Regions from separate parts of the Streptomyces sp. NPDC057939 genome, predicted to be linked through region 2. Evidence: riboswitches for the same ligand, from Rfam matches in the RefSeq annotation. Region 2 holds a riboswitch; the other holds the start of a gene.
The links. Region 2 has a riboswitch for glycine ahead of gcvT (glycine cleavage system aminomethyltransferase GcvT). Riboswitches for the same ligand answer to the same signal wherever they lie in the genome.

Region 1: linked by a shared signal. The riboswitch ahead of gcvP (aminomethyl-transferring glycine dehydrogenase) and the one ahead of gcvT (glycine cleavage system aminomethyltransferase GcvT) in region 2 are both predicted to bind glycine.

The regions. Positions count from the first base shown of each region.
Region 1 is NZ_JBHVPG010000014.1:9,353-12,749, forward strand. Features, by position in the region: gene ACFVS6_RS17700 (DNA polymerase IV) at 1-1,087, shown strand, start outside; gene ACFVS6_RS17705 (PRC-barrel domain-containing protein) at 1,084-1,479, opposite strand; glycine riboswitch at 1,594-1,692, shown strand; gene gcvP (aminomethyl-transferring glycine dehydrogenase) at 1,888-3,397, shown strand, end outside.
Region 2 is NZ_JBHVPG010000028.1:75,805-79,201, forward strand. Features, by position in the region: gene ACFVS6_RS26815 (enhanced serine sensitivity protein SseB) at 1-389, opposite strand, end outside; gene ACFVS6_RS26820 (AAA family ATPase) at 461-1,087, opposite strand; glycine riboswitch at 1,334-1,438, shown strand; gene gcvT (glycine cleavage system aminomethyltransferase GcvT) at 1,625-2,740, shown strand; gene gcvH (glycine cleavage system protein GcvH) at 2,863-3,246, shown strand; gene glyA (serine hydroxymethyltransferase) at 3,264-3,397, shown strand, end outside.

The DNA.
Region 1 (3,397 bases), on a different contig from region 2:
CACGGCCGCGACGGGCCTCAGCGGCTCCGTGGGCCTCGCGGGTTCGAAGATGCTCGCCAAGGTGGCCTCCGAGGAGGCGAAGCCGGATGGACTGCTGCTCATCGAACCCGGCACCGAACGGGAACTGCTCGCGCCGATGTCGGTGCGGACCCTGCCCGGCGTCGGTCCGGCCACCGGGGAGCACCTGCGCCGGGCCGGGATCACCACGGTCGGGGAGCTCGCCGAAGCCGGTGAGGACGAGCTGGTGCGGATGGTCGGCAGGGCGCACGGGGCGGGGTTGTACCGGATGGCGCTGGGGCTGGACGACCGGCCCGTGGTCGCGGAGCGCGACGCGAAGTCCGTATCGGTGGAGGACACCTTCGACGTGGACCTGCACGACCGGGTGCGGATCCGCCACGAGGTGCAGCGGCTCGCGGACCGGTGCGTCGGTCGGCTGCGGGCCTCCGGGCACTCGGGTCGCACGATCGTCCTCAAGGTGCGGCGCTACGACTTCTCGACGCTGACCCGCTCCGAGACCCTGCGGGGCCCGACGGACGACCCGGCCGTGGTGCGCGAGGCGGCCGCGCGGCTGCTGGAGGGCGTGGACACCACGGGGGGCGTCCGGCTGCTCGGGGTCGGGGTGACGGGCCTCGCGGACTACACCCAGGAGGACCTCTTCGCCCAGGTGCGCGCCGCGGAGGCGGACGGGGAAGCGGACGGAGCGGAGGAGAACGGTGCCGTTGCGCCGGACGGGGCGGACGGGTCGTCCGGCGGCGTGGAGGCCGGAGCGGGCGATGGGGTTGAGGGAGCTGGGGAGGCCACGGGTACGGACGGCGCGAGCGGTACGGGCGGTGCTGCGGGTGGAACCGCGGGCGGGGCCGTGGTGACGGCCGTCGGCTCCGAGGGAGGTGTGGTGCGCCACTGGGCGGCCGGGAGTGACGTACGGCACGCCGTGTACGGGCTCGGCTGGGTCCAGGGCAGCGGCGTGGGGCGCGTGACCGTACGGTTCGAGCAGCCCGGGACACAGCCCGGCCGGGTCCGCACCTTCCGGGTGGACGACCCCGAGCTGGAGCCGTCCGATCCGCTGCCCCTGGTGGGTACCGCCTAACTCCCGCCGGCCGGCCGGCCCGCGTCGCGGCGGCGCTTCTTGGCGGGCGGGGGCGGCGGGTGCTGGAACTCCGAGGGGAGGACCACGTCGAGCCCGTAGTGGTGGTACAGCTGGAGCTCCTGCTCGGGGGAGAGGTGACGGCCGACCCCGAAATCGGGGGCGTCCTTGATGAGGGAACGCTCGAACGGCACGCGCAGGGCGTCGTCCACCACCTCGCTGGGCTCCAGCGGGACGAAGGCGTCCCGACCGAAGAGGCCGGTCCGCACGGCGGCCCACTCCGGGACGCCCGTGGCGTCGTCGAGGTAGACCTCGTCCACGGTGCCGATCTTGGCGCCGTTCCGGTCGAATGCCTTGCGGCCGATCAGGCTGCGCGGATCGATGTCGGTCTGCACGGTCCCTCCACTTGGTCGCAACTCCATCCGTAATCACTACAAAAGTGCACATCCGCAGACGGGGCCACTCGAGGGAGGGTCCAGATCCTCGCTGGTAGGCTGGGTGACGGCTGTTGACCCTGTGCGGGAGAGTCCTCCGAATGAGTTGTACGGAGGCGCCGAAGGAGCAAATCCTCCCCGGAATCTCTCAGGCATACGTACCGCACGTGAAGAGGCCACTCTGGAAAGCAGGAGCGGTGCCGGGACGCAGTACCGGCTCCTCTCCTCACCGACGGTGAAAGCCGGATCCCGCGGGCGACCCCCGCGTGGCCCGGTGAAGCTCTCAGGTTGAGATGACAGAGGGGGAGGCCGTCCGGGTGCCCGCGCCGTGGTGCCCCTCGCAGGTCATACGACCAGGAGGCCTCCGTAATGACCGCCAACCGCATTCCGCTCTCCCAGCTGGAGCGAGGCATCCCCTTCGAGCAGCGCCACATCGGCCCGGACGCCGAGGCGCAGGCGAAGATGCTCGCCCAGGTGGGCTACGGCTCCCTGGACGAGCTCACCGCCGCCGCGGTACCGGATGTGATCAAGACCGCCGAAGCGCTGAACCTGCCCGACGCGCGGACCGAGGCGGAGGTGCTCGCCGAGCTCCGCTCGCTCGCCGACCGCAACCAGGTCCTGTCCTCGATGATCGGCCTCGGTTACTACGGCACGTTCACCCCGCCGGTGATCCTGCGCAACGTCATGGAGAACCCGGCCTGGTACACGGCGTACACGCCCTACCAGCCGGAGATCTCGCAGGGTCGCCTGGAGGCCCTGCTGAACTTCCAGACCGTCGTCGCCGACCTGACCGGTCTGCCGACCTCCGGCGCTTCCCTCCTCGACGAGGGCACCGCCGCCGCCGAGGCCATGTCCCTGGCCCGGCGCGTCGGCAAGGTCAAGGGCGGCGTCTTCCTGATCGACGCCGACGCGCTGCCGCAGACCATCGCGGTGATCGAGACCCGCGCCGAGCCCACGGGCGTGGAGGTCGTCGTCGCCGACCTCTCGGACGGCATCCCCGCCGAGATCGCCGAGCGCGGCGTCTTCGGCGTGCTGCTCCAGTACCCCGGCGCCTCCGGCGCCGTGCGCGAGATCAAGCCGGTCATCGACCAGGCGCACGAGCTCGGTGCCGTCGTCACCGTCTCGGCCGACCTGCTCGCCCTGACCCTGCTGACCTCGCCGGGCGAGCTCGGCGCGGACATCGCCGTCGGCACCACCCAGCGCTTCGGCGTCCCGATGGGCTTCGGCGGACCCCACGCCGGCTACATGGCCGTCCAGGCCAAGCACGCCCGCTCCCTGCCGGGCCGCCTCGTCGGCGTCTCCGTCGACGCGGACGGCAACAAGGCCTACCGCCTGGCGCTGCAGACCCGCGAGCAGCACATCCGCCGCGAAAAGGCGACCAGCAACATCTGTACCGCGCAGGTGCTGCTCGCCGTCATGGCCGGCATGTACGCCGTCTACCACGGGCCGGACGGGCTGCGGACGATCGCCCGCCGCACCCACCGCTACGCCGCCCTGCTCGCCGCGGGTCTGACGGCCGGCGGCGTCGAGGTCGTTCACGGCTCGTACTTCGACACGATCACCGCCCGGGTGCCCGGCAAGGCCGCCGAGGTCGTCGCCGCCGCCCGTGAGGCCGGCGTCAACCTCTTCCAGGTCGACGCCGACCTGGTGTCCGTCGCCTGCGACGAGACCACCCTGCGCGCCGACGTCGAGGCCGTCTGGGGCGCCTTCGGGGTCGACGCCGACCTGGAGGCCCTGGACGCGTCCACGGACGAGACCCTCCCCGAGGGGCTGCTGCGCTCGGACGAGGTCCTGACCCACCCGGTGTTCCACCAGCACCGCTCCGAGACCGCGATGCTGCGCTACCTGCGCAAGCTCTCTGACAAGGACTACGCGCTCG
Region 2 (3,397 bases):
AGCGGGCCGAGGCCGGCGCGGCACAGCTCGGCGACCGCGGCCGGGGGCAGCGGAACGCCGACGGCCCCCTCCGGGTTCACGGCGATGCCGAGCTGCGGGGGCAGGCCGCGGGCGAACTCCACGGCCGGGGCGATCGCGAAGTCCATGCCGGGGCCGGCGCAGAACCGGAACTGGGCCTCGGAGCTGTAGACGGGGACGTACGCCTCCCCGCCGATCACCATCGTCGGCAGGCTGAGGCTGCCCCGGTCCGGGCCGCCTCCCTCGGGCAGCGGTACCCAGACCGCGCTGCGCCCGAGCACCTCCAGGATCCGCTCCCCGGCGTCCGTCTGCCCGAGCGCCGCCCCGAGCACCTGCTCCAACTCGTTCGCCGGCCAGCCGCTGCCCTGCATGTACCCCTGCCCTCCGTGTGGTCCCGCCGATGTGCTGCCGAGGCTATCGGCTGCGGGCGGGCCGGCCGGAGTCAGCCGTGGAACGCGATGGAGGTCACGGCTGCGGCGGAACGGCGGTCGAGGAGCGTCGCGGAGGCGCAGCCCGCGGGCGGGCGCCCGGCCTCGGCCTCCCGGAGCAGCCGGTGGACGGCTCCGCGGTGGCGGGCGAAGGCGTACGCGGACACCCGCCGCCCACGCGCCGCCTGCCCGGACAGGGCCTCCTCGGCGGTGGTGTCGAGCAGCAGCAGGTGCAGGGAGGAGCCCCGGCGGCGGGCCACGGAGGCGAGCAGGCCGCGGACCCAGCTCTGGGTGCCGCAGTCGTGGACCACTACGGAATCGCCGGAGCGCAGCTTGCGCCACAGCCCCCAGTAGTGGGCGGCGCGGACCAGCGGTCGGTACGCGGCGTAGGGCAGCGCGGCCGGCATCCGCCGCTCCCAGCGTTCGCGGGCGTCCTGGGAGTCGATGCCGCCCCCCTCGGCGGCGCGCTTGATCAGCGTGCTCTTGCCGCCGCCGGGCAGACCGGACACCACCACGATGTCCCCCGTCGGCCAGCCGAGCCGCTGCGGGCCGCGCACGGCGGATCCGCGCAGGTCACGGACCGGTCCTACGCCCTCGACGACGACGCGCGGATCCACGCCCGCGCCCCGTTGGGTCGGCACGCCGTCGACTCCGGCGCCTCCGGCGCCTCCTCCGACGGGTTGCGTTGTGGTGACCACTCCGAACCTCCGCACAGCGTCTCCCCCCCGAAACGGGGCCGCACGAGCCCCATGCCCACTGAGTGTAAAGAGACGGTAATCCGGCGCCCCCGGTTCCGCTCTCGGCTTTCTTCCGGGCCCGACGGCCCGGTCCCGGACGTCCCGTGCAATGATGTGCGCCATCTGGACACCAACTGCATACCGGCCGCTTGAATCCGCGCGGGAGAGTCCCGGCAGGGCCGCAAGGCCGTGCCCGGGCGCCGAAGGAGCAAGTACCTCCCTTGAATCTCTCAGGCCCCGTACCGCGTGGATGAGGCAGATCTGAAAAGCGAGCCGCGACACGACCGTCCCCGACGGTCGTCGGAGCGTGCTCCACCCAAGGTGCAAGCCGTGGAGTTGACCCGTACGCGCGGGAACTCCCGGCGAACCTCTCAGGTTCCGATGACAGATGGGGAGGATCGTCCTCGTCATGTCATGCCCTGGGACCCGGGAGCCACACCCATGAGCACTGCCCCCCGCCTGACCGCGCTCGACGCGCTGCACCGTTCGCTCGGTGCGACCATGACCGATTTCGCGGGCTGGGACATGCCGCTGCGGTACGCGAGCGAGCGCGACGAGCACAACGCCGTGCGCACCCGCGCCGGCCTGTTCGACCTGTCCCACATGGGCGAGATCACCCTGACCGGCCCCGAGGCCGTCAAGGTGCTGGACCACGCCCTGGTCGGCAACATCTCGACCGTCGGCGTCGGCCGCGCCCGCTACACGCACATCTGTCAGGAGGACGGCGGGATCCTCGACGACCTGATCGTCTACCGCCTGGGCGAGACCGAGTTCATGGTCGTCGCGAACGCCTCCAACGCCCAGGTCGTGCTGGACGCGATCACCGAGCGCGCCGCCGGCTTCGACGCCGAGGTCCGTGACGACCGTGACGCGTACGCGCTGATCGCCGTCCAGGGCCCGGAGTCCCCCGGCATCCTGAAGTCCCTCACGGACGCCGACCTGGACGGCCTGAAGTACTACGCGGGCCTGCCGGGCACCGTCGCGGGCGTGCCCGCGCTGATCGCGCGCACCGGCTACACCGGCGAGGACGGCTTCGAGCTGTTCGTCGCCCCCGAGCACGCCGTGGAGCTGTGGCAGGCGCTGACCGCCGCGGGCGCGGGCGTCGGCCTGGTCCCGGCCGGTCTGTCCTGCCGCGACACCCTGCGCCTGGAGGCGGGCATGCCGCTGTACGGGCACGAGCTGACCACCTCCCTCACCCCGTTCGACGCGGGTCTGGGCCGGGTCGTGAAGTTCGAGAAGGAGGGCGACTTCGTCGGCCGCGCCGCGCTGGAGGCCGCCGCCGAGAAGGCCGCCGCGAACCCGCCGCGCAAGCTGGTCGGCCTGATCGCCGAGGGCCGCCGCGTCCCGCGCGCCGGTTTCCCGGTCGTCTCCGACGGCAAGGTCATCGGCGAGGTCACCTCGGGCGCCCCGTCCCCGACGCTGGGCAAGCCGATCGCGATGGCGTACGTCGACGCGGCCCACGCCGCACCCGGCACCTCCGGCGTGGGCGTCGACATTCGCGGTACGCATGAGCCGTACGAGGTCGTGGCCCTGCCGTTCTACAAGCGGCAGAAGTAGTCCCGCACACGGCATCGCGGCACGGACAGCCGTACGGACACCCGTACGGCGCCGTCTCGTACCGTCTCACCAACCAAGACCGCTGTTCGTATCCACTCCCCCGCATCCAGGAGAATCAGGTCATGAGCAACCCCCAGCAGCTGCGTTACACCAAGGAGCACGAGTGGCTGTCGGACGCCGTGGACGGCGTCGCGACGGTCGGCATCACGGAGTTCGCGGCCAACGCGCTCGGTGACGTCGTCTACGCCCAGCTCCCCGCGGTCGGCGACACCGTCACCGAGGGCGAGACCTGTGGCGAGCTGGAGTCGACCAAGTCGGTCAGCGACCTGTACTCCCCCGTCTCCGGCGAGGTCGTCGAGGCCAACCAGGACGTCGTCGACGACCCGGCCCTCGTGAACACGGCCCCGTTCGAGGGTGGCTGGCTGTTCAAGGTGCGCCTCTCGGACGAGCCCAAGGACGTGCTCTCGGCCGAGGAGTACGCCGCGCTCACCCACTCCGACAACTGACACCCCAGGGGATCTCGATGTCCGTACTGAACACGCCCCTCCACGAGCTCGACCCCGACGTCGCCGCGGCCGTCGACGCCGAACTCGTGCGCCAGCAGTCCACCCTGGAAATGATCGCGTCGGAGAACTTCGCTCCCGTCGCCGTCATGGA